Regions from separate parts of the Planctobacterium sp. AWH2_060 genome, predicted to be linked through region 1. Evidence: predicted binding sites of a transcription regulator. Region 1 holds the regulator's gene; each other region holds the start of a gene.
The links. The regulator sigma-54, encoded in region 1, starts transcription at its own class of promoters, with help from an activator protein. The targets are predictions, from matches to a motif close to GTTGGCACGNNNNTNGNNT.
Positions count from the first base shown of each region.

Region 2: a site for sigma-54 is predicted at 1,464-1,482, ahead of ACXAD8_RS04765 (kinase). Genes of this name have one in related genera too.
Region 3: a site for sigma-54 is predicted at 3,404-3,422, ahead of ACXAD8_RS17105 (hemerythrin domain-containing protein). Genes of this name have one in related genera too.
Region 4: a site for sigma-54 is predicted at 1,981-1,999, ahead of ACXAD8_RS20380 (DUF2726 domain-containing protein). Genes of this name have one in related genera too.

Region 1 covers NZ_JBSWTG010000001.1:4,504,295-4,509,988, forward strand. Annotated here, with positions in the region: gene ACXAD8_RS19355 (HPr family phosphocarrier protein) at 228-503, opposite strand; gene rapZ (RNase adapter RapZ) at 500-1,345, opposite strand; gene ptsN (PTS IIA-like nitrogen regulatory protein PtsN) at 1,342-1,785, opposite strand; gene hpf (ribosome hibernation promoting factor) at 1,802-2,089, opposite strand; gene ACXAD8_RS19375 (RNA polymerase factor sigma-54) at 2,116-3,609, opposite strand; gene lptB (LPS export ABC transporter ATP-binding protein) at 3,681-4,406, opposite strand; gene lptA (lipopolysaccharide transport periplasmic protein LptA) at 4,436-4,942, opposite strand; gene lptC (LPS export ABC transporter periplasmic protein LptC) at 4,905-5,474, opposite strand; gene kdsC (3-deoxy-manno-octulosonate-8-phosphatase KdsC) at 5,471-5,694, opposite strand, start outside.
Region 2 covers NZ_JBSWTG010000001.1:1,086,869-1,092,562, forward strand. Annotated here, with positions in the region: gene sufB (Fe-S cluster assembly protein SufB) at 1-1,103, opposite strand, end outside; gene ACXAD8_RS04765 (kinase) at 1,541-2,404, shown strand; gene ACXAD8_RS04770 (HAD-IIB family hydrolase) at 2,428-3,255, shown strand; gene ACXAD8_RS04775 (glycosyltransferase family protein) at 3,262-4,482, shown strand; gene ACXAD8_RS04780 (sugar phosphorylase) at 4,494-5,694, shown strand, end outside.
Region 3 covers NZ_JBSWTG010000001.1:3,999,060-4,004,753, forward strand. Annotated here, with positions in the region: gene ACXAD8_RS17085 (efflux RND transporter permease subunit) at 1-116, opposite strand, end outside; gene ACXAD8_RS17090 (efflux RND transporter periplasmic adaptor subunit) at 120-1,244, opposite strand; gene ACXAD8_RS17095 (alpha/beta hydrolase) at 1,291-2,484, opposite strand; gene ACXAD8_RS17100 (TetR/AcrR family transcriptional regulator) at 2,589-3,236, shown strand; gene ACXAD8_RS17105 (hemerythrin domain-containing protein) at 3,455-3,892, shown strand; gene ACXAD8_RS17110 (RNA methyltransferase) at 3,977-4,477, shown strand; one part of gene ACXAD8_RS17115 (IS3 family transposase) at 4,639-5,694, opposite strand, start outside.
Region 4 covers NZ_JBSWTG010000001.1:4,733,949-4,739,642, forward strand. Annotated here, with positions in the region: gene ACXAD8_RS20370 (cobalamin biosynthesis protein CobD/CbiB) at 1-385, opposite strand, end outside; gene ACXAD8_RS20375 (5'-methylthioadenosine/adenosylhomocysteine nucleosidase) at 394-1,101, opposite strand; gene ACXAD8_RS20380 (DUF2726 domain-containing protein) at 1,362-1,937, opposite strand; gene ACXAD8_RS20385 (hypothetical protein) at 2,045-2,386, opposite strand; gene ACXAD8_RS20390 (alkaline phosphatase family protein) at 2,516-4,135, opposite strand; gene ACXAD8_RS20395 (isopenicillin N synthase family dioxygenase) at 4,271-5,110, opposite strand; gene ACXAD8_RS20400 (NupC/NupG family nucleoside CNT transporter) at 5,129-5,694, opposite strand, start outside.

The DNA.
Region 1 (5,694 bases):
AAATCGTTAGTTTGCAGATTTAGGTAAGGTGTTCCCGGCACTAATCGACACTCCTTATTTATACGATGAACTGATTTCCATTAACAACCTGACGGTCCTATACAGATTAGCGTTCTGTATACTCAGGTCATTGGTATTGTTCGTTTATTATAGTTTATAGCAATAAGTGGCTGCTGGATATCTACTAATGAAACAAATCACAATCCAGGTTTAAATATTGTGAAACACTACTCAGCTTCGTTAAAGCGGGCGGAAAACAGAGCTGATACGGCTTCTAATGCTGGTTCAGCATCAGCGCCTTCACAAATGACTTTCACTTGTTTGTTTTGTGAGCCTTCCAACATCATCAATCCCAATACGCTGTCGGCAGAGGCACTTTTGCCATCTTTATGCAGCATAATGGTCGCGGAAAATGATGCGGCCAGCTTCACCAATTCGGTGGCGGCTCTGGCGTGAAGACCTAATTTATTGGTGATGGTTAGCGTTCGTTCTGCTTTATTCACTCGTCCAGATCTCGGTGTCTGATTTGTACGTCAGGGTGGGAAACTGAAAAATAGTTGGCCAGCGTTTCGGCAATAAACACTGAGCGGTGCTGACCACCGGTACAGCCTATGGCGACAGTAACATAACTGCGGTTGTTTCTTTCAAGGTGGGGTAGCCAGGTTTCTATCAGGTTTTGGAACTGTCCAACCACTTTATTTACTATGGGCTGTGCTGTCAGGTACTGTGCTACCGGCGCGTCTTTTCCTGAATAGGGTTTGAGTTCTGGTATCCAGTGTGGGTTGGGTAAAAAGCGAACATCAAAAACATAGTCTGCGTCTTTCGGAATACCATTTTTAAAGCCAAAGGACTCAAATACCAGCACCAGGCGTGAGGACTTCTTACCTAAAATTCGTTCCCGCACCAGCTCGGCCAATTGATGAATCGACAGTTTATCGGTATCAATATGCAGGTCTGCTCTTTCGTAGATCGGAACCAATAACTCTCGTTCCTTAACGATGGCATCTGCCAGGGAAATATTGTTTTTAGACAACGGATGCAGACGACGGGTTTCGCTGTAGCGTTTCACCAGAATATCATCACTGGCATCCAGGTAGATGATGGTGAGATCCGTTTTATTGGGCAGAAAATCGAGATTTTCAGTGAGCTGCTCGGGATCTTTAGGCAAGTTTCGCACGTCGATACTGACGGCAATCTGGTCGTATTCACTGACAACCGCGTGGGTCAGTGTTGGTAACATGCTAACCGGAAGGTTATCTACACAATAATAACCAAGATCTTCCAGTGCCCTCAATACCACAGACTTTCCTGAGCCGGACCGTCCGCTGATCACAATTAGTTTCATACCAGTGCTTCATATAATGCGTTGTCTGAATGGCAATTGCGAATTACTTTGGTGACCTCTTTGTCACTGAGTTTTTGAGCTATACGGGCGAGAGTTTGCAAGTGCCCCTCGGTTTGCTCAACGGGTACCAAAATCGCAAAAAATATATCAACAGGTTGATTGTCGATTGCGTCAAATTCTATACCAGGCGAGCAGGTGAGTACAATAGCCAAAGGACTACTCAGACCTTCAACCCGACCGTGGGGGATAGCAATGCCATTGCCGATGCCGGTGCTGCCCATCTTTTCGCGACAAAGCAGACTGTTCAGCACATCTTCTTCGGTCAGTTCGCTGAGTTTTTCGCTGGCGACTAAGCTGATGATTTGCAATGCGCGTTTTTTGCTGGTGATGGGGACTGCACAGCGCGTGCAGTCCTGAGAAAGGATGTCTTTGATTTCCATCCCTTATTAAACTCCCTTAATGGCTCTTGAGCTTTTCTTTATGCTTGATTACCTGCCTGTCGAGCTTGTCGATGAGGGAGTCGATGGCGGCGTACATGTCTCTGTGTTCAGAGGTGGCAAAAACCTCGCCACCGTCAAGGTGTAAAGTTGCTTCAGCTTTTTGATTGAGTTTTTCAACGTTTAAGATGACATATACATTGTTTATGTGATCAAAATGTCGTTCCAGCTTTGTGAATTTTGTATCGACATAATCGCGAAGAGAATCGGTGATTTCGACGTGATGACCTGATAAGTTTATTTGCATAATTGGTCGTCCTTCTGTAGGGAAGTCTATAACAGACTCTTACGTTGGTTAGATGGAGGAATCGAGAGTGATTCCCGGTATTTTGCAATGGTTCGCCGGGCTACCATAATGCCTTGGTCGGCTAACAATTGCGCAATTTTGCTATCACTCAGTGGCTTGGCTTGATTCTCAGCTGCCACCAATTTCTTAATCAATGCCCGGATGGCCGTGGAGGAACACTCACCACCATTTTCCGTGGCCACATGACTGGAAAAGAAGTATTTAAGCTCAAAAATACCCCGTGGCGTATGCATGTACTTTTGAGTGGTCACACGGGAAATTGTGGACTCGTGCATATCTACCATTTCAGCGACGTCGTTGAGTACCATGGGTTTCATCATTTCCGGACCATGCTCAAAGAAACCGTGTTGTTGCTGCACAATACAATTGGCAACTTTTAGCAAGGTTTCGTTGCGGCTTTCAATGCTTTTGATAAACCACTTGGCTTCCTGCATGTGTGAGCGAATAAACTGTCCATCAGCACTGTTTTTGCTGCCCCGACTCATGGCCGCGTACTGCTGATTAATATTCAGCTTAGGCACGGCATCGGGGTTGAGTTCCACAATCCAGCGACCGGATTTCTTCATCACTGATACATCAGGAATGACATAATCTGGCTCTTTATTGTTTAATGTGGCACCTGGATGAGGATTCAAGGTTTGCAGCAGTTTTAGCACTTCTTTTAACTGCTCTTCGCGCAGTTTTGATTTTCTGATCAGGGTGCGAAAATCCTTTGCCATCAGCAGATCGGAAAAGTCGCACAACAGTGATTTTGCTTCCTTCAACCAGGGGGTGTCATTGGGGTATTGTCCTAACTGAACCAGCAAACATTCTTGCGGAGTCAGTGAGCCTGAGCCCAGAGGATCGAAGTGCTGAATGCGTTTTCTGACACATTCTACTTCGTCCAGTTCAATTTCTTCGTCGTTGAGGCTTTCGAGAATTTCTTCTACCGACATCCTCAGATAGCCGGATTCGTCGATAGAATCGATGATCGCAAGCGCGATGGCTTCGTCGGTTTCACTGAAAGGGGTTAAATGCAATTGCCACAGCAAATGGTCCTGAATGGATTCGCTGGTTTCGCCCTGATATACCTGGTCGTCATCCGGACCCACTCCGCCTGATGAAGCGGGCGCTGAAGAGGCGCTGTAATATTCGTCCCAGGTGCTGTCTATGGGAAGCTCGTCTGGTAAGTCGTTTTTCTCCAGAGCATCGCTGGAGTCCATGCCATCGGAACCACTGAATTCGTTGTCGCTGTCGGCGCCATTCAATTCTGCTGATTTAGGCTCTTTTAATAACTCTAGCCCTTCATCGCTACTGGATTCGGTATTTTCATCCACTTCCAGCAGAGGGTTTGCGTCCAGCGCGTCCTGAATTTCTTGTTGCAGGTCGAGCGTCGACAGTTGCAGCAGGCGAATAGCTTGCTGCAATTGAGGGGTCATTGTTAGCTGTTGGCTAAATTTTAGTTGTAAAGACGGCTTCATTAAAAATGGTAGTTTCCGACTCCAGTGCTCAGGGTAATTGTGCCCCAATCAATAGATTATTGTTAGTGTTACTATAGCCTGAATTGCTCACCCAGGTATACATCTCTTACTTGCTGATTTGCTAAAACTGTTTCTGGTTCGCCTTCTGCGATTACCTGACCATGACTGACAATATAGGCCTGTTCACATACGTCCAGAGTTTCTCTTACATTGTGGTCAGTGATCAATACCCCAATTCCTCTGTCTCGCAAATGATGAATGATCTTCTTTATATCATTAACAGAAATTGGGTCAACGCCTGCGAAGGGTTCATCCAACAAAATAAATTGTGGATTGGCTGCCAAAGCGCGGGCAATTTCTACTCTGCGCCGCTCACCACCGGACAGACTCATTCCTAAATTATGTCGAATGTGATTTAAATTAAACTCATCCAGCAATTCGTCTGCCAGCTCTTCCCGTTGCTCATTGTCCAGTTCTTTGCGCATTTGCAAAATAGCCATCAGGTTTTGAAAAACACTGAGTTTTCTGAATATTGAAGATTCCTGTGGCAGGTAGCCAATGCCGTGTCGAGCGCGAACGTGCATGGGTTGTAGGGTTAGCTGATGCTGGTCGATGAAAATCTCGCCCTTGTCTAAAGGTACGAGACCCACAATCATATAAAAGGTGGTGGTTTTACCTGCGCCGTTAGGACCGAGCAAGCCGACTATCTGGCCGGTGCTGACTTCGATGCTGACATCGCGCACTACCTGACGACTTTTATAGGATTTTGCCAGATTATTCGCGTATAACGTGGGCACTGAAATGGTTTTCCTTGTTGGGTTGCGCGTTAATTTTTATCGTCGGTCTGAAAAACGGTAGTCACTCTTCCATCGGCTTCGTTACTACCTGCGATCAATTGTTCTTTCTCTAAATTAAAGCTGATCTTTTCACCTTTCACCATACTGGTGTCCTGATAAAGTTCTGCAGCACCATTTAGCTCTAAGGTGCGAAACTCGACCACGTAGCGGATTTCTTCGGCTTTGGCAGTGATCTTACTGCCATCATCCATGGTTTGCGAATACACAGCAGGCTTGCCCAAGGCAATAAAAATTTCTTTGCCTTTGCCCGCTTCAGCGGACACTCTCACTTCGTCGGCATTGATAGACAGGGTGCCCTGACGCACATGAACGTCTTCTTTAAATACCGAAGTTTTGCGCTTACCATCCACGAACTGAGACTTTGAATCAACCTCAATCGGAAGTTTAAAGTCGTCTTTGCCTGCCCAAACCGGAAATGAAAGCAGCACGCACAGGCTGCTAATGGGCAACAGGTTGTTGATAAATCGTTTTAACATGGTCTTTTAGTTCCAATTTTCGGGTCAGCAGATTGACAGTTAACCCGTTGCTTTCTATCACAAAATCCGGACCTGTTATGGTGACGGGATTATTTGATTTGGCGGTCTTGTTGAGCAAATCAATTTCGACAAAGCTGGTTTCGATAGTTTGTACAAAATCATCCTGATTAAGGCTTTTGATAAGGACATTTTGCTCAAGTTCAATACGTTGGTCGCTATATAGCGTTCCTTCTTTGGCAACTATTTGCCAGGGAGACTCGGTTTCATCGGTGTAAATGGTGTATTCCGGGTTCTCAAACAGGGTAAAACCCAAAATATCATAATGTTCCATGGAAGAGGCAAAAACCTCGTGGTTGACGCTGCCAGAGTCGTTGTACAAAGTACTTTTCATATTGCGGGCCTGATAATTGGGATTCCAGGCTTCGGGCGTGTCATCAATGGCTTGCGGCGTGTTGTCATCGGCAATCATGTTGACATAAAGCGCCAGCAACACAATAAACAATAAGCCAATGCTGATATGAATGCGGCTCATACGCTACTCGCCAGTATTCCTTGTAATTTTCCCTGACTCAATAAAATCAAATCACATAGCTCTCTGACGCAACCGAATCCTCCGGAAACCTTAGTTTGATAATTACACAAGGCCAGCACTGTCGGGTGGGCATCTGCGGGCGCTACTTTGATTGCGGATAATTCAAACATGCCAGTGTCGGGCAGATCGTCGCCAATCGATGCCGTGGCCTGTGGCGGGA
Region 2 (5,694 bases), 3.4 Mb from region 1:
CTGTTGTTACTCTGCGCTGCTGAAATGCCTTTTGAGATAATGGTGGATTTAGTGTTTTCACCGATGTGAATCATCTTAGTGCCCGTGTCGGCTTGTTGTTTGCCTCGAGTCAAGGCCACAGAATAAAATTCACCGATACTGTTGTCACCCTTCAATATACAACTCGGATATTTCCAGGTGATGGCAGAACCGGTTTCTACCTGTGTCCAGGAGATTTTGGCGTTAGTGTGGCAAATACCGCGTTTAGTTACGAAGTTATAGATACCGCCCTTGCCTTCTGCATCGCCTGGGTACCAGTTCTGTACTGTGGAATATTTGATTTCAGCGTCATCTAATGCAACCAACTCAACGACAGCAGCATGCAACTGATTCTCATCGCGTTGTGGTGCTGTACAGCCTTCCAGATAACTGACATAACTGCCTTCATCAGCAACAATCAGTGTGCGCTCAAATTGTCCTGTATTTTGCTCGTTAATTCTGAAATAAGTGGATAGCTCCATCGGGCAGCGTGTGCCTTTGGGAATATAAACAAAAGAGCCATCGGTAAAAACGGCGCAATTTAGCGCGGCAAAATAGTTGTCGTGTTGTGGTACAACGCGGCCCAGATATTTCTTCACCAGTTCAGGGTATTTGTGCACCGCTTCTGAAATGGGGCAAAAGATAACACCGGCTTCTTCCAACTTTTCACGATAAGTAGTAACGACCGACACTGAATCGAATACGGCATCAACCGCGACGCCTGCTAACATTTCCTGCTCGTGTAGTGGAATACCCAGTTTTTCGTAGGTAGCCAACAGCTCTGGATCAACTTCGTCCAGTGACTTGGGCTTATCCGCCATACTCTTAGGCGCAGAATAATAGGAAATATTCTGGTAATCGATTTTTGGGTAATGTAAATGCGCCCACTCAGGCTCTTCCATTTTCTGCCAGATTCTAAAGGCCTTAAGGCGCCAATCTAACATCCACTCAGGTTCACCTTTAATTGCTGAAATACGACGAATAACGTCTTCATCCAGTCCAGGGGCAAATGTTTCCGACTCAATCGCCGAAACGAAACCCGCTTCATACTCTTTTCTTAACGCGTCTTCTATTTGTTCAGACATACCATCATCTTTAATTTTGCTGACCAAAATACCTTCTTCGAACGCACTCCGAAGAATAACAAGGCATCTGTCCTATTAATGGCGGCAATGGTAAATTACCTGAGTAATTTACTCAAGTATTTCACCCCAATCATCAGCAACAGATTAGCGATTTAACGCAACCTTTTGTTTATTCCTTATATCGCTTATGTATTTCGCACCAATCTGTAGCAAAAAATTGCACCATTAGCTTAGGGTTCTTTGATAATGCTCACCATTTTGGTGCATCGAAGATTTCTCGACAATGTGTATTTTCCACTATCATTATCCCCTAGCCCCTAAGTTTTATAGGTTCAAAGTTAAATAACAGATCATCCATGCGATGGCATGGATGTTGAAACCATTCGCAATGCAACAACCTATTTAAATCAGGAGTATTTGCTATCAAAGCCACATTTTTGAATGACTTTTTAGCAACTCATCAATTGCCAAACGCTTTTGCCGAGACGGTGTCCCGGTACTTTTTGCCCCTGGCAGAAAAAATTGCAGAAGCTCAGACGCTACACAATGGCACTTTTTATTTAGCCATAAACGGTTGCCAGGGCTCTGGGAAATCCACTCTGAGTGCATTTTTAGGGGAATGGTTTACGGCTAATGGAATGAAAGTCGCGGTGCTTTCCCTCGATGACTTTTATCACGACCGCAAAACCAGACGTGAATTGGCAGAACGTATTTCACCACTGCTGGCAACCCGTGGCGTCCCAGGTACACACGATAACGAATTAATGGCAAAAACACTGACTGCTTTAAAAGCGCCAGGTAGTGTGCCTGTACCTAGATTTAATAAAGCAACAGATAACCCCTATCCCAGCAGTGACTGGCCAAAAATAAATGGCCCGGTGGATCTGGTTATCATGGAAGGTTGGTGTTGGGGTGTCAGCCCACAATCTCAGTTGCAACTGCGCTACCCGGTCAACGCGCTGGAAGCAGAACAAGATGCCAACCGAATTTGGCGCAACTGGGTAAATCAGCAAATAACCGAACATTATCAACCACTCTATTCCCTGATGGATTTTTGGGTGATGTTAAAGGCGCCGGGTTTTGACAACGTCTTCCAATGGCGACTGGAGCAGGAACAAAAATTATCCGCTACGATTAAGGGCACAAATAACAATCGTCTGATGAATGAAGCTGAGGTTTTGCAGTTTATTCAATTCTATCAGCGCCTCACCGAAGAGTGTTTGAGATCATTACCGCAAAGCTGTGACGTGGTATTGGAACTGGATAATCTGCGCAACATTCAAGGCACGATTGGTTTATAACATTTTAGTTTGGAGTACAGTGCATGTCCGTAGCTACCTATCTCATTTTTACTGATCTCGATGGCACCTTGCTGGATCATGACAACTATAGCTTCGCGGCAGCGTCTGACACGCTCAACAAGTTGAAAGCGGCTGGTCACTTTGTGATCCCCAACAGCAGTAAAACCTTTGCTGAAATCAAAGCCTTTACAGAAGCTGCGGCATTGCAGACCCCTTTTATTTTTGAAAATGGGGCTGCGGTTGCAATCCCCAAAGACTTTTTCCCCTGGCAACCACCTGAGACCATTGAAAAAGATGACATGTGGATAAAGTCATTTACTCATGAAAGACAGCATTGGTTGACATTAATTCAACAACACGGACAGCACTTTTACGGTATGTTTAAAGGCTTCTCGCAGATGAGTGTGTCTGAGGTTGTGGCGCTGACAGGACTAACACCAGAAGCTGCACAAATGGCCATGCAGCGTCAATACGGCGAGCCGCTTCATTGGTCAGGTGATGAATACGCCAAACGAGAGTTTTTACATAGCATGCAGGCCGCAGGCGCCACAGTATTAACCGGTGGCCGCTTTACCCATATTTGTGGCGACACAGATAAGGGCAAAGCTCAGCAATGGCTGACTCAAATGTTCTCGCAAGAATGTGAAGAACAACAATTCACCAGCATCGCTTTGGGCGACAGCCAAAATGATAGCGCCATGCTGGAAGCTGCTGATATTGCTGTGCAGATAAAATCGGCACACCACCCTTTTCCAATAATAAAAAAATCAAAACATCTTTACAAAAGTACCCTCTGTGGGCCAGATGGCTGGTCCGAATGCCTCGAAAAAATCGTCTTCAATCAGGAGTAAATACCCATGGCAGACTTTTACCAAAATGGTGTCATTACGACGCTACACAATCTGGCCGACCGCAGTGCAGAGGATCTCGAAGCTGAACTAAAAACTTTTAGCCAGGCTCGTCCTATGGGCTTGTTGTTACCTTCTTTGTTTTCCGAACTCGAAGGCGAGGCACTACCCAATATTATCGAAGATATCAGCAAGGTAGACTATTTATCACAAGTGGTTATTGGCCTGGACAGAGCTGACGAAGCGCAATATCGCCACGCCCTGGATTTCTTCAAAAAACTACCTCAACACCACAGAGTTTTGTGGAACGATGGCCCTCGTCTGAAAGCGATTGATGCCAAATTACAAGCCCTGGAATTAGCCCCCACTGAATTGGGCAAGGGACGTAATGTCTGGTATTGCATGGGTTACATTCTGGCTACCAAAAAAGCCGAATCTATCGGTTTACACGATTGTGACATCCTCACTTATGACAGAGGATTACTAGCACGTCTGCTTTATCCCGTGGCCAACCCCAGATTTAATTACGAATTCAGTAAAGGCTATTACGCTCGTGTCGCTGACGGCAAGATTAACGGTCGGGTTTCGCGCTTGTTGGTTACCCCTTTGATCCGAGCGCTACAGCGTGTTTGTGGTCACAATGAATATCTGGAATATATGGACAGTTTTCGTTATCCATTAGCCGGTGAATTCTCATTCCGTCGCGATGTCTTAAATGATTTACGCATTCCCAGTGATTGGGGATTGGAGATTGGCACCCTGTCGGAAATGCATCGCAATTATTCCCATAACCGGATTTGCCAGGTGGATATTGCTAAAACTTACGATCATAAACATCAGGATTTGTCGCTGGATAATCAACAAGCGGGACTGTCTAAAATGTCTATTGATATCGCCAAAGCACTATTCAGAAAACTGGCCACTCAGGGTGAAAAATTTGATGCCGGCACCTTCCGTTCGCTGAAAGCCACCTATTATCGAATTGCCCTTGATTTTGTGGAAACTTTCAACAACGATGCCATTATGAATGGCCTAAAATTTGATATTCACACTGAAGAAAATGCTGTGGAGATGTTTGCGCAAAACATCATGACGGCAGGTCAGCATTTTCTGGAAAATCCCATGGAAACGCCCTTTATTCCCACCTGGAACCGTGTCGTTAGCGCAGTACCAGATATTCTCGAAGAGATAAAGGAAGCGGTAGAGTTAGACTTCAACGAATATAGTTAAAGGATCCTGTTATGTCAGAGCTGTTAGACAACTTAAAACACAAACTACAGCAACAACTGGAAGTCATCTACGATGGCATAACGCTGAATCGCTCGTACCAAACACTGAGTGATGAACTGATCGCACTGATGCGCCTGGATAAAGACATCAAACAGCCAGGGGTTTTTCAGAACAACTGGGATCAGCAGGATGTCGTGCTCATCACCTATGGTGACAGTATCGTCCGGGATGATGAGCACCCGTTAAAAACCTTGCGTCAGTTTATGGACAAGTATTTTGCAGACAGCATCAACAGCGTCCATATATTGCCCTTTTTCCCCTATAGCTCTGATGATGGATTTGCTGTCATTGATTACTCCAGTGTCAACGAGGCTCTAGGCGACTGGCAAGATATTGAAGCGATTGCCAAAGACCGACGCCTGATGGCGGATTTAGTCATCAATCACTGCTCAAGCCGCAGCGCCTGGTTTCAAAACTTTATCCGTGGTGAAGGACCGGGTTCTGATTACTTTTTTACGGCTTCACCTGATGATGATCTTTCGCAGGTGGTGCGGCCGAGAACGTCCCCCTTGTTGCGGGAAACAGAAACGGCGAAAGGATTACAACATGTCTGGTGCACCTTTAGTCATGACCAGGTGGATTTTGATTTTCGCAACCCGGACGTATTGTTAGCCTTTGTTTCGATTATTCGCCAGTACCTGGATTCAGGCGTGCGTATTTTTCGCATGGATGCAGTGGCATTTTTATGGAAAATTGCCGGTACCCCCAGCATTAACCTGATGCAAACTCATGAAGTGATCCGATTATTGCGAACCCTGATTGAACACAGCCAACCTGATGCCGTAATAATCACCGAAACCAATATCCCCAACACCCAAAATCTCACTTACTTTGGCAACGCCAATGAAGCTCATGCGATCTACAATTTTAGCTTGCCACCTCTGCTGGTAAATACCCTGATAACCGGCAACTGCTTGTACCTGAAACGCTGGTTGATGAGTATGCCTCCTGCACAAAATGGCACCACTTATTTCAATTTTATCGCCTCTCACGACGGCATTGGTTTAAGACCCGCCGAAGGATTGCTGTCAGAAGATGAACTGACGACATTGATCAACACTATGAAACAGTTCGGTGGCCGAATTTCCTGGCGCACCTCTGAAAATGGTGAGCAAAAAGCTTACGAAATGAATATCGCCTTGTTTGATGCAT
Region 3 (5,694 bases), 510 kb from region 1:
TCCGGATATTGAGCGACCGGCAAAGAGGCCAGCCCTAAAAATCCAAAAATAACAATCATCAGTGAAACCACTGTGGCCAGTCGTGGCCGGTCAACAAAATAATGGGTTAACTGCATAACTTAGGCTCCGGTATTGGCCGGCACAGGTTGCAATAATGCCCCCGGCTGAATCATTTGCAGGTTGCCAATTACCAACTGTTCGCCTGGGTTTAAGCCTTGTTTGATAATGCGCAATCCGGCTTCCGTTGTACCACCCAGGGTGACATAGCGTTTTTCCGCTTTGCTTTCACCACTAACGATGTAGACATATTTTTTGTTTTGTTCCGACATTACCCACTTGTCTTCGATAGTGATGGCGTCATAGGGAGGTAAGGGGGACAATCTCAAGCGGCCAAACATGCCCGGTTGCAGCAAGTTGTCGGGGTTATCAAACACGGCGCGCACTTCGATAGTTCCGGTGGCAAAATCCAGTGAATTTGAGGTGAAATCCATAGTGCCATCGTGAGCAAAACTGTCTTCGTCCTGTAATTTCACGAATACCGGCCAGGCGTCTTCACGCTTGATGGCATCGGGGTGAGCGATTTGACGGCGAATGTAGTTGAGAACAGTGGTTTCACTGGCTGAGAAATAAAAGTGAATGGGGTTAGTGGTCACAATCGTGGTTAGTGGCTCACCGCTGGCATTACCACCCACAACCAGATTGCCCTCGTTGACATAGGTACGATCAATGCGGCCAGTAATAGGCGCAGTTACCGAGGCAAATTCTAAATTCAGACGTGCCTGATCATAATTAGCCTGTGCCACCTGTAATTGCTGCAAGCGCTCGTCCAGTTGTTCCTGAGAAATGGAATTGTTTTTTACCAGGTTTTGGCCGCGGTCCAATTCTTTTTGAGCTAATTTAAGTTGCGCTTCAGCACTGTCCAGAGCTATTTGAAATGGGCGTTTATCCAGTTCGTACAGTACCTGACCTTTCTCAATTAGCTGACCATCATTAAAGGTGACAGATTCAATAAAGCCACTGACTCTGGCTTTTACCTCAACGCGCTTGGCAGCCTGAAAACGACCCGTGAACTCATCCCATTCTGTGACATTTTCGGTTGCAAGATTTAACACCTTAACCGGCATTGCCTGCGGTGCTTGTTGTTGCTGCGCCGCTTCCTGTTGCTGACAGGCCGACAGACCTAACGTCATTAAAAACAGAATCGCTGGTGTGGCGATCCCTTTTACTGTTCTTGCGAAAGCCATAATAAAATCCTCTCTGTAATGGCGTGATGTCTGGTTGTTGGTGGCATTATTGCCCGCTCAGATTACTGTTTGATATCAGGGTGGTGGCATTGCTATGGAGATGCTCAATACGCTCCATCATGGTGCCAAAGTAGGGGTTCCAGGTTAAACGAGCGTGAACTCTGCCTTCGTGTTCGTGGCCCCAGGCCGCAAACCAGATATCACTACCGGATTCGCAGGTTGCTGTTTCTTTGCTGTTTAAGCCGTTGTTACACATACGCTTGCTGCCAGACAAACCATAATATGGATTGCAGGGGGCAAACAGTACACTCATGTGTGAACCGGAACTGATGTTGAACATGGGTAAGTGCATAGACTTACTCCGGATATTGTTTTCAGAAAAAACCTGTTCCCCAAACCATAGCAGTTCACTGGCAGAGTGGTTAAAACTGCGGCTAAAAATATCTTTAATGGCTTGCGCGTTAATAACACTGTCTGCTTCACTGATGGTGACAAAGGTGGGGATGGTTACTGGCTTTTCTTCCAGAAGTTGGCGAACTATATCCGCACTTTTCGCATAGGCCGCTGCCCCGTGCAGTGGACCACCGGAGTAGCGGGCCAGATTAATATCATCGGAGCGCCAGCTAACAGGTAAAACACTGGCCAGCAGTGGCGTTAGTGGTTCAAAGCGAACCGCTTTAGATTCAAATCCCGGCGAAAACAATAACAGTCCGGCGATATCCTGCTGCTGCAATGCGTGAATGGTGACTAAATTAGCGCCTGTTGAGTAGCCTCCCAGCCACACTTGTGAGTAATCTTGTTTTAACAAATTTGCGTAGTGATCCACTATCTGTTGCCAGTCTTCATAACGCGACAGCTTCATATCTTGTGGCTTGGAGCCATGACCGGGCAGCAACAGGGTTTGCACATAAAATCCCTGCTTTACCAGTGAGCGACTGATATCCACAAAAGAAAACGGCGAATCACTGAGGCCGTGTACTAATAAAATGGCCTTGTCTGTGGCCTGTTCCGGGGATTGTTGAAAGGGCATATTCATGGCCAGTTCCAGTGCCCGGTCATCACTGAGAAAGCGACGCTCACTGATTAAATAGTTTTCTGTTTCTTCCAGGTATAAATCGAAATCTGGCTGCAGATAATTGTAATATTGATCTGAAAGATGCAACGGCAGGCGATGATGGGTACTACTACACCCCAGAGTCAGCACCAGAACACTGAAAAACAAGATAATGTTTAAGCGCATGAGCAGAATCCCATAACCAATAAAAAGTAAACGACACGGTGTAGTTTACTTTGTGATTGGAAAAAGTAAACTAATTAGTGTAAATTTTGTTGGGTATCGTTTCATTGCAGTGCAAAACAGGTGGCAGTTATTTTATGGTTGAAGAGAAGAAGACGCGTTCTGAGTTAAAGCGTGAAGCCATAGTCAGTGCGGCAAAGCGGGCTTTTCAGCGGGATGGCGTGCAAGGCACCAGTATGGACAAAATTGCGGAAGAAGCGCAGGTGTCGAAACGCACGGTGTACAATCATTTCAAAGCCAAAGAAAACCTGGTGATGCACATTCTGTCCTCTATGTGGAAAAATTCCATGGTGGACAGCGACGACAATTATCAATCCGATCAGCCGCTTGAGCCGCAACTGGTGGCGTTAATAAAATCTGAAATCGATGTTATTGCCTCGGAAGAATATCTGAATCTGACAAGGGTGGCATTTGGTCACTTTATGTATTCGCCGGAAGATCTGAGACAGGAATCTGCTGTATTCAGGGATTATGAAACGGTATTACAGCGCTGGTTAAAAAGAGCCTTGCAGGATAAGCGTCTCAAGCCCCTGGATATTGAAAAGGCTAACACGCAAATTCACAGTTTGGTGAAGGGCAGTTGTTTCTGGCCACAGCTCATGTGTGCTGAAGCTCCGCCAACAGAAGCCGAAAAACGGGATATTGCTGAATCGACCGCTGCGATGTTTCTGGCCTATTATCAGTCCGACGCCTGATACGCCAAATATACATCAGAGTCCGCTATGTAAATTGTTAATTACAAGGACAGCCACAGATAAATCTTACCGATAAGGCTGTGAAATTTTTACAGAGTGGCGCAATTCTCATTTATCCGCTTTTTAGATATCGCTAGTTAAATCATAAGCTTATAGCTTCCTTCCGATCTGGCACAGTCTTCGCTCCTGTTAAATCAAGCAACTAAAAGGAGTAAATTATGGAAATTTTTGAAACCATTCGCCGGGATCACGAAAAACAGCGTTTGCTGATGAAAATATTGGTCAGCACATCGGGTGACTCCAAGCCGCGCAGAGAGTATTACGCTGAGCTTAAGCAGGAGTTGCAGGCTCATGCGGCGGCTGAAGAGCGTCATTTTTACAAGAAACTGATGAACTCTGATCGAACGCTGGAGCAGTCTCGGCACGGCATTCATGAACATCATGAGATTGATAACCTGATTGAAGTGTTGGACGATACCGACATGAGTTCCCCGGCCTGGCTGCACTATATGAAGCAGTTGCAAGACAAGGTACTGCATCACCTTGAGGAAGAGGAAAAAGAAGTGTTCCAGCAGGCGGGACATGTGTTATCCGGAAAAGAAAAACTGGATTTGGCTGAGGATTTTGTCGAAGAAAAAGAAGAGCAACTGCACTAAATGTCAGGGACATTCTTGTCCCTGAGCGTTTTCCCTCCTGAGGATTTACATTACAATCAGTCTCTAATGGAATAGAGGCTCTTCATGCAAAACCAGTTAATCACCATCGGCTTACAAAATCCCAAATCTGCCAGCAATGTTGCTTCCATATTAAGGGCGGCAGGCTGTTATGGCGCAAGCTCTGTGTTTTACACCGGCAACCGCTATCGCTACGCCAAAGAATTCAATGCCGATACCCAAAACATACATCAAAAAATTCCCACTGTTGGTGTCGAAGATTTGATTGCCATGACCCCAAAAGGAGCACGACGGGTGGTAGTGGAGTTGGTGGAAGGCGCAATTCCGTTACCGGATTATCAACATCCGCACAACGCTTTTTACCTGTTTGGTCCCGAAGATGGTTCGGTGGCACCGGAAGTGTTGGCCCAGTGCGATGACGTTATTTACATTCCTACCCACGGTAGTATGAACCTCGCAGCTACCGTCAATGTGGTGATGTACGACAGACTGGCGAAGTCAGATTTTGATCGCAGTCTCGATTTTGTGAGACGCAGCAGGGATAACAATAATCGGTTAAAGGCCTGATATTTACATGGACAAATTTACATGGACACCCATCGTAATTTTACGCTGTTAACCGTACGTAATTTGTAAGCGTCCGGTGAATTACACCTGCTAATTGAGTTTCTGCCCCGGTAATCTGTTGCCATCAGCGGCGTTTTTCAAGGTAGTTGTCGCCTAAGCCGTTAAGCTGCTTCTTTTTTGCTCTCCGGATTGAGTTCCACAACATCGATCTGATCCCAGTTGCGGGTGTCGCCAGACCACCGGTTAGGATTTGTGCCCTTTGCTTTTGCATATAGATTTGCACGCTTCGCTAGTATCATTTTATCCTCACCATTGTGTCGTTGTTCCGGCGTGACGAATTTGATCCGACTATGGCGATGCTCAGTGTTGTACCATTGAACAAACTCTTTTACCCAAAGCCTCGCTTCTTCCAGTGTTTTAAAGCCTTCACTTGGCCATCGACGACAGTACTTTACTGTGCGAAACAAGGATTCAGAGTAGGGATTGTCATTACTGACACCCGGGCGACTACGTGAGCCAATGACTCCCATGTCGATCATCTTTGCCTGCATCGTCAGGCTCTTCATCGGGCTGCCGTTGTCAGAGTGCAATATAATATCTTCATTAACACACTTCTCTGACCACAGTGTGCGCTCAAGGAGGCGAGCTGCATACTCACCAGATTCACTGTCATGCACTTCCCACCCAACCACTTTGCGACTGAAGATATCCATAATCATGTAGAGATAGAAAAATCGACCAATTACCGTGGACGGACAATAGGAAATATCCCATGTCCAGACCTCGCAGGGCGCTTTAGCTTTAAACCCGTCTGGCTTTATCATACTCCCTTTAGGTTTCGCCTTGCCTCTGTGTTTCAGCTGATTATTCGCTTTCAGAACCCGGTAAAAGCTGGATTCCGAAGCCAGATAAGTCCCTTCATCAGCCAATATGGGGACTATCTGGCATGGCGATAAACTGGCAAACCGCTCCTGATTACAGGTGTCTAAAATTGCCTCCTGTTCCGCTTCAGTCAATTTATTTGCTGGCAGCGGTCTGCTCGCCTCAGGTCTTTTGTCTGCACTTATACCGCCTGCTTCTTGCCATCGTTGCAGTGTGCGAAGAGATAATCCAATTACCTCACAGGCTTTGATTTTTCTGACTCCAGCCATAACGGCTTCGTCAACCAATGATACATAATATTGCCTATCCGGGAGTGTGGTTAACTGTCCTCGTCT
Region 4 (5,694 bases), 230 kb from region 1:
AGGTGTTTCTGGCCAGTGCTCTTTTGTCCTGACGCAATTGCTGAATGATTTGTCGGGTTTTTAAGTTACTGGCGCTAAATCGAAGCGCGAGAAACAGGTAGAAAGCCTCAAAGAACCAGTCGTATTCGGCAAACCATTGAATAGCAAAAATAAGAATTGCCAGCGGCGTTAACAACACAAAGATAGCCATAAGTCCGGCGATCCGTTGTTGTCCTGCGGCCCGTTGATTGTTGGCGGCTTTTTTACCTAAAGCGCGAGCGAAAATTTTCAGGAAAGTCAGTGGGTGACTTTTGTCGCTCCAGCGAATATTGGCTTCCGCCAGCAATGCCACAACCAAAATGCCCGCACTGAGCAGCGCGGGATTTAATTCGGAAAACAGTTCCATTTAGGCCCTTAACCTTGATATCTCGCCAACTCCTGAATCATGGCCATAACCAGTTCTGCTGAGTTTTTCCCGGCTTGTTCAAGATATTCAGAAAAGGATATTGAAGATTCTTTGCCTGCGATATCTGAAAGTGAACGAATCACTAAAAATGGTGTATCCAGCATAAAACAGGTTTGCCCAATCGCTGCACCTTCCATTTCTACAGCAGACATATCCGGGAACAAACTTCTGAGTCGAGTAACTGCATCGTCACAGCCAATAAATGAATCGCCAGTACAAACCAAACCTCTTTTGATTTTAGTACAGGTAATATTGTTGGCAGCGTTTACGGCTGCGTCCACCATTCTGACATCACAAGGATAGATATCTGGCATGCCGTAAACCTGACCCCGCTTATAACCGAAGTGGGTTACGTCAACGTCGTGGTGTTGTACCCCGGTAGCAATAACCACATCGCCAATATCGAGCTGGGTGTCAAAGCCACCGGCAGAGCCAGTGTTGACCACAAAGTCCGGTGCAAATTTGTCTATCATAACTGTAGTGGAAACCGATGCAGCGACTTTACCGATGCCGCATTTTACCAGTACCACTTCGACATCATTGATGGTGCCGACGTAATATTCAAGGTGTGCAAAATGGAAGGTTTCTTTTAATTGCATGTGTTGTTTTAACAGTGCAATTTCCTGATCCATTGCGCCTAAAATACCAATTTTCATAGTTATTTATAAATCCTGCCTGTTGGTCGGAACGCATTCCGACACGTCAATCATATCTGTAGGTCGGAATTTATTCCGACGCCGATGCTTAATTCAGCCACCCGTAGGTCGGAATTTATTCCGACGCTGTCGCCAAATGCAACCACCATGGTCAGACAGTTTAACGACAGGCTCACCTAAAAAACAGTCGTAAATAAAAAAATGCCAGACAAAGTCTGGCAATTAAGGGGTGACCAGAGGTCGATGAAGTAATTGTGCAATCAGGCCGCAATAGGACGCGTAAAGGTGGCTTTGCGATCTGGGTTATTTGTTCCGGCTACCAGCGGCTTTTTCGGCTCTTTATATTTAATAGGGGCCAGCTTGGCATTAATGCAAGCGCGAATGTCTGCAGGTTTGTAACCGCCTTTTACTTTAATGCGCAAATGAGGAATACGTGCAGCGTCAAGCGCACCACTTAAGAACCAGTCACGCTGAGTCTTGTAGCCATCTTTCTTGTTCTTCTGATGAACCAGGTCAACGGCAATTACCGGCGACAGGTCTTCTTTGTCACAAAGCACAAAGTCCAGATGATGTCCTGCGGCGCGTTGCATTGCTGTGCGCAGGGTTTTCTTTTCGGTTTTGGGACGTACCGCCAGGATGTCCACCAGGCGAACCCGACAAATAATGCGGTATTTATCACCCACAGAAGCTTCTAACAGATCCAGAAACTGGCGCTCAACCGGGGTAAATAAATTGGTTTTTCGGGTAAATGGAAAGGCGAGGCCACCGTCATTTAATTTGATAGCTCCCACCGTCACAACGATAAGTAACATAAATAAAACGATTGCGAGTTCCATATTTTCTCCTGCTAACTGAAATACGCTTTTCTGGTACCTCTGAAAGCAAGGTCAGTGCCAGAGTTAGCAAGCCATTGAAGAAATTATTAGAGACGATGCAATGCGTCTTAATTATAAATCAGGTTCACCTGTGTCCCGGCCCCGTCCGCAAAGATGTAGGCGCGATATTGCTTGTCTGCGCTGTGAATTGTCAGATACTTTCCTTGCTCAGTCATTTGCTCTGTATTGAGTTGCACCTTTAAGGATTCTGCCACGGATTGGGTGGGTGAATTAATGTAAAAACTCAGAGTTGATGGTTTTTTGACGCCAAAAATTCGACATGTTTTGCTGCCCGGTGGAAGCTGAATATCAAACCATTGTTGAGGGCATGTCGCTGAACTGGGGGCAGTTTGTTGGGCATGTCCCAACAGGGGAAGCAGAGCCAGACTATAGGTAAATAACTTCAGCAAAAAATGTCTCGGTCAGAAAGTACTGCCTGAAAGTATAGTGTTGACTGTTTGTCTTGTGCAAGTTGCTGGAATATACCTGAGAATGAAAAAGGCCAGGAGAGCGCCTGGCCGTTGAAACTATCGCTCAGATTATTGCAAATCTGCTATTTCAGGTAGCACATTACCAGTGGATTTGTCCGGGTAACCGATATCCAGGGTTGCTGACAAAGTCACTGCCAGGTCTTCCGGAGACGCCAAACGGGTGACGCGCTGCGCGGGGACTTTCCAGCCAGTAAAGTAAACCGGAACATGGGTGTCATATTTATAGGGCGAGCCGTGAGTTGCTGCAGAATAACTTCCGGTCATGGTGGAAGTGTTCTGCACCACAATTAAATCACCAGAGCGCTGTTGCACAAAGTTGTTGCTGACCTTTTGTGATATGGGGTCATTTTTAGGCGTTCCCTTGGCCAGTTCAATATTGTTGTAAACCGCAGCAATTTCATCGTAGGTTTGCAGTTCTTTGCTAAAGTCTTGCAATACCTTATTTAGGTCCAGTTTTGCTGCATTAATGGTGTCGTGATTTAAATAGATGTTTGGCAATCTGACGAAAGAAAGCAATTCACCTTCGATCTTGTTGTCTTCTGCGTAGTTCTTTACATAGGCTTTGAATTTATTGGAGACATCACCGCGCAAACCTGAGAATCCCAATGATTTTTTGTATTCGGGAATGGCGTCAACACCGTGATCTGCTGAGAAGGCCACCAGTACATGCTCAAGGCCAATCTCTTTATCCAGAAAGTTAAATAAATCCGCCAGGGTTTTATCTAGCAAATACAAGCCATCTTCTGCTTCGCGGCTGTAGGGCCCATAGTTGTGGCCAATGTAATCGTTTAAAGAAAAACTGATGGCCAGAAAGTCGGTAATATCATCTTTACCCAGTTGTTCTTGCACTGCGATGTGTTTGGCGAAATTGGCGGTTAACTCGTCGGCATAAGGAGTGTAATTAAGCGCCTTGTAGTAGTTTTTATCTGCTATGTCTGGCAATTGATGAGGGAAGCCCCGGTTAAATCCTTTTGGCGGGATCTGGAACAGCTGGTTGGCTGCGGAATTGACGTATAACGCCTCTGGCTTAGACAGATCCCACTGTTTACCCAGGTAGTGATCCTTCATGCCGGAACTGTTAAAACTGGCCGTCCACTGCGGTAGCGTGTCGTAATAATAGGAACTGGTGACAAAGTTACCGGTATTTTTATCCATCCAGAAAGACTTGCCGAAGTGACCACCGGTAAGCACTGCACCGCGATCTTTCACCGATACCGAATAGATTTTGGCCTTGCCATTGGTGGCAAAGTGCAACTCATCAGAAAAGGTAGAAGCCATCAGGTTCTTTGGGGAGGCACTGTGGCCTTCGCCATTTAATAGCAGTGTGCTCTTGTCGGCGACACAATACATATCGGATTGCGAAGCCACATCAAACCAGTTGTTACCAATTAATCCGTGCTGAGATGGAATAGCACCTGTGGCTAGGGTGGCGTGACCTACTGCGGTAAGCGTTGCCGCGTGACGATAGTGTGCGTTGGTGAACAGGGTGCCGTCGTCTAAAAAGCGCTTGAATCCCTTTTCATTTTCACTGCTTAGGAAATTATCCTGATAGCGGAATAACAAGTCTCCCCTTAACTGATCTACGGTGATTTGCAGCACCAGTTTGGGTTTATCGGCCATGGCATTGGCAGTTGCCAATAATGCAAGTAATGCGAGTGTTTTCTTCATGTTATGTTCCATTTGGGTATCGTTGAGAACATAACAAACAGGCAAAAAAATGGCGAATAAAGCAAAGCTTATTCGCCAATTCAAACTTTCTTATTAATGCGTAAAATTACTTTTGCCGCAATTCAGAAAAATGCCTTAGATTACACCTAACTCTCTGAGGCGTTCTTTCAGGTAGCTATCGGCTGTATAGCGGTCAGAAAGCACTACTTCTGGTTTAGGATGCAAGAACAGAGGCAGTGATATTCTGGAACGAGACTGATCCTGACCCTCAGGGTTAACTACTCTGTGACTGGTGGACGGGTAGTAATGACCTGAAGCCTCCTGCAACATGTCTCCGATGTTAACGATCAGCGTACCAAAGTCACAGGGCACATCCATCCAACTACCGTCTTTGGCCTTAACTTGCAGGCCCGGTTCGTTTGCCGAAGGCAGAATAGTTAACAGGTTAATGTCTTCGTGGGCGGCCGCGCGAATCGCATCGGGCTCTTCGTCACCCTGAATCGGCGGATAGTGCAACACGCGCAATAGCGTTTGTTCGCTGCCATCAATCATGCTGGATAGCGGCTGGTGATATTTAGCGGCAACATCCTCGGGTGAGTATTGCTCAACCCAGCTCAATAGTTCTTTGGCCAGGTCGTTGGCCATTTTGTAGTAATTGGCCAGTTCAGCTCTTAAGTGTTCAGGACATTGGCCCCAGGGATAAAAGTGAAAATACTCTTTGATATCTTTCGCTTTAAAGCCTTTCGCTACTTCAGATACGCTGGCGGGGAAAAAACCATCCTGGGTATCTCTGTTGTATACGTAATCGTGTTTCTGCTCGCTATCGAAGAAGGTTTGCCAGTTCTTGTAGATAGACTCTACCGCAGATTGCTGGATAGGGTGGTTTTTAAGTACACCAAAACCTGTTTCGCGTAGTGAACGGGTAAACAACTCGGCAGCGTTTTCTGCCTGGTAGTCGATTGCTACTAATTGCATAGTTGCCTCCGTAAAGTGTTAAGAGATGGAGATGAAGAAACCGGCTAGTGCGGCACTCATCAGGTTGGCAAAACTGGCAGCGATAACAGCTCTTAAACCTAACGACGCCAAATCTTTGCGTCTGTTTGGAGCCATCGCACCAATTCCACCCATTAAAATGGCGATAGAAGAAAAGTTGGCAAAGCCACACAGGGCAAATGTAACTATGGCCTGTGTTTCAGCACTGAGGTTTTCACGGTGAGTGATAAAGTCCAGATAGGCAACAAACTCGTTAACTACCAGCTTTTGACCAATAAAGCTGCCCGCTAAATTGGCTTCATGCCAGGGTACACCAAGTAACCAGGCCAAAGGCTGGAACAGATAACCCAGAATCATCTGGAAACTTAGCTCAGGCATACCAAACCAACCGCCAATACCACCAATCAACCCGTTTAACAGCGCAATTAAAGCGATAAAGGCCAACAACATAGCGCCTACATTGGCAGCAATCTTCAGACCTGAAGCGGCACCTTGTGCAGCAGCGTCAAAGATGTTGGTATTCTCTTCCATTTGGGGGTTAAGTTGTTCAAGTTCGTCTTTGGGGG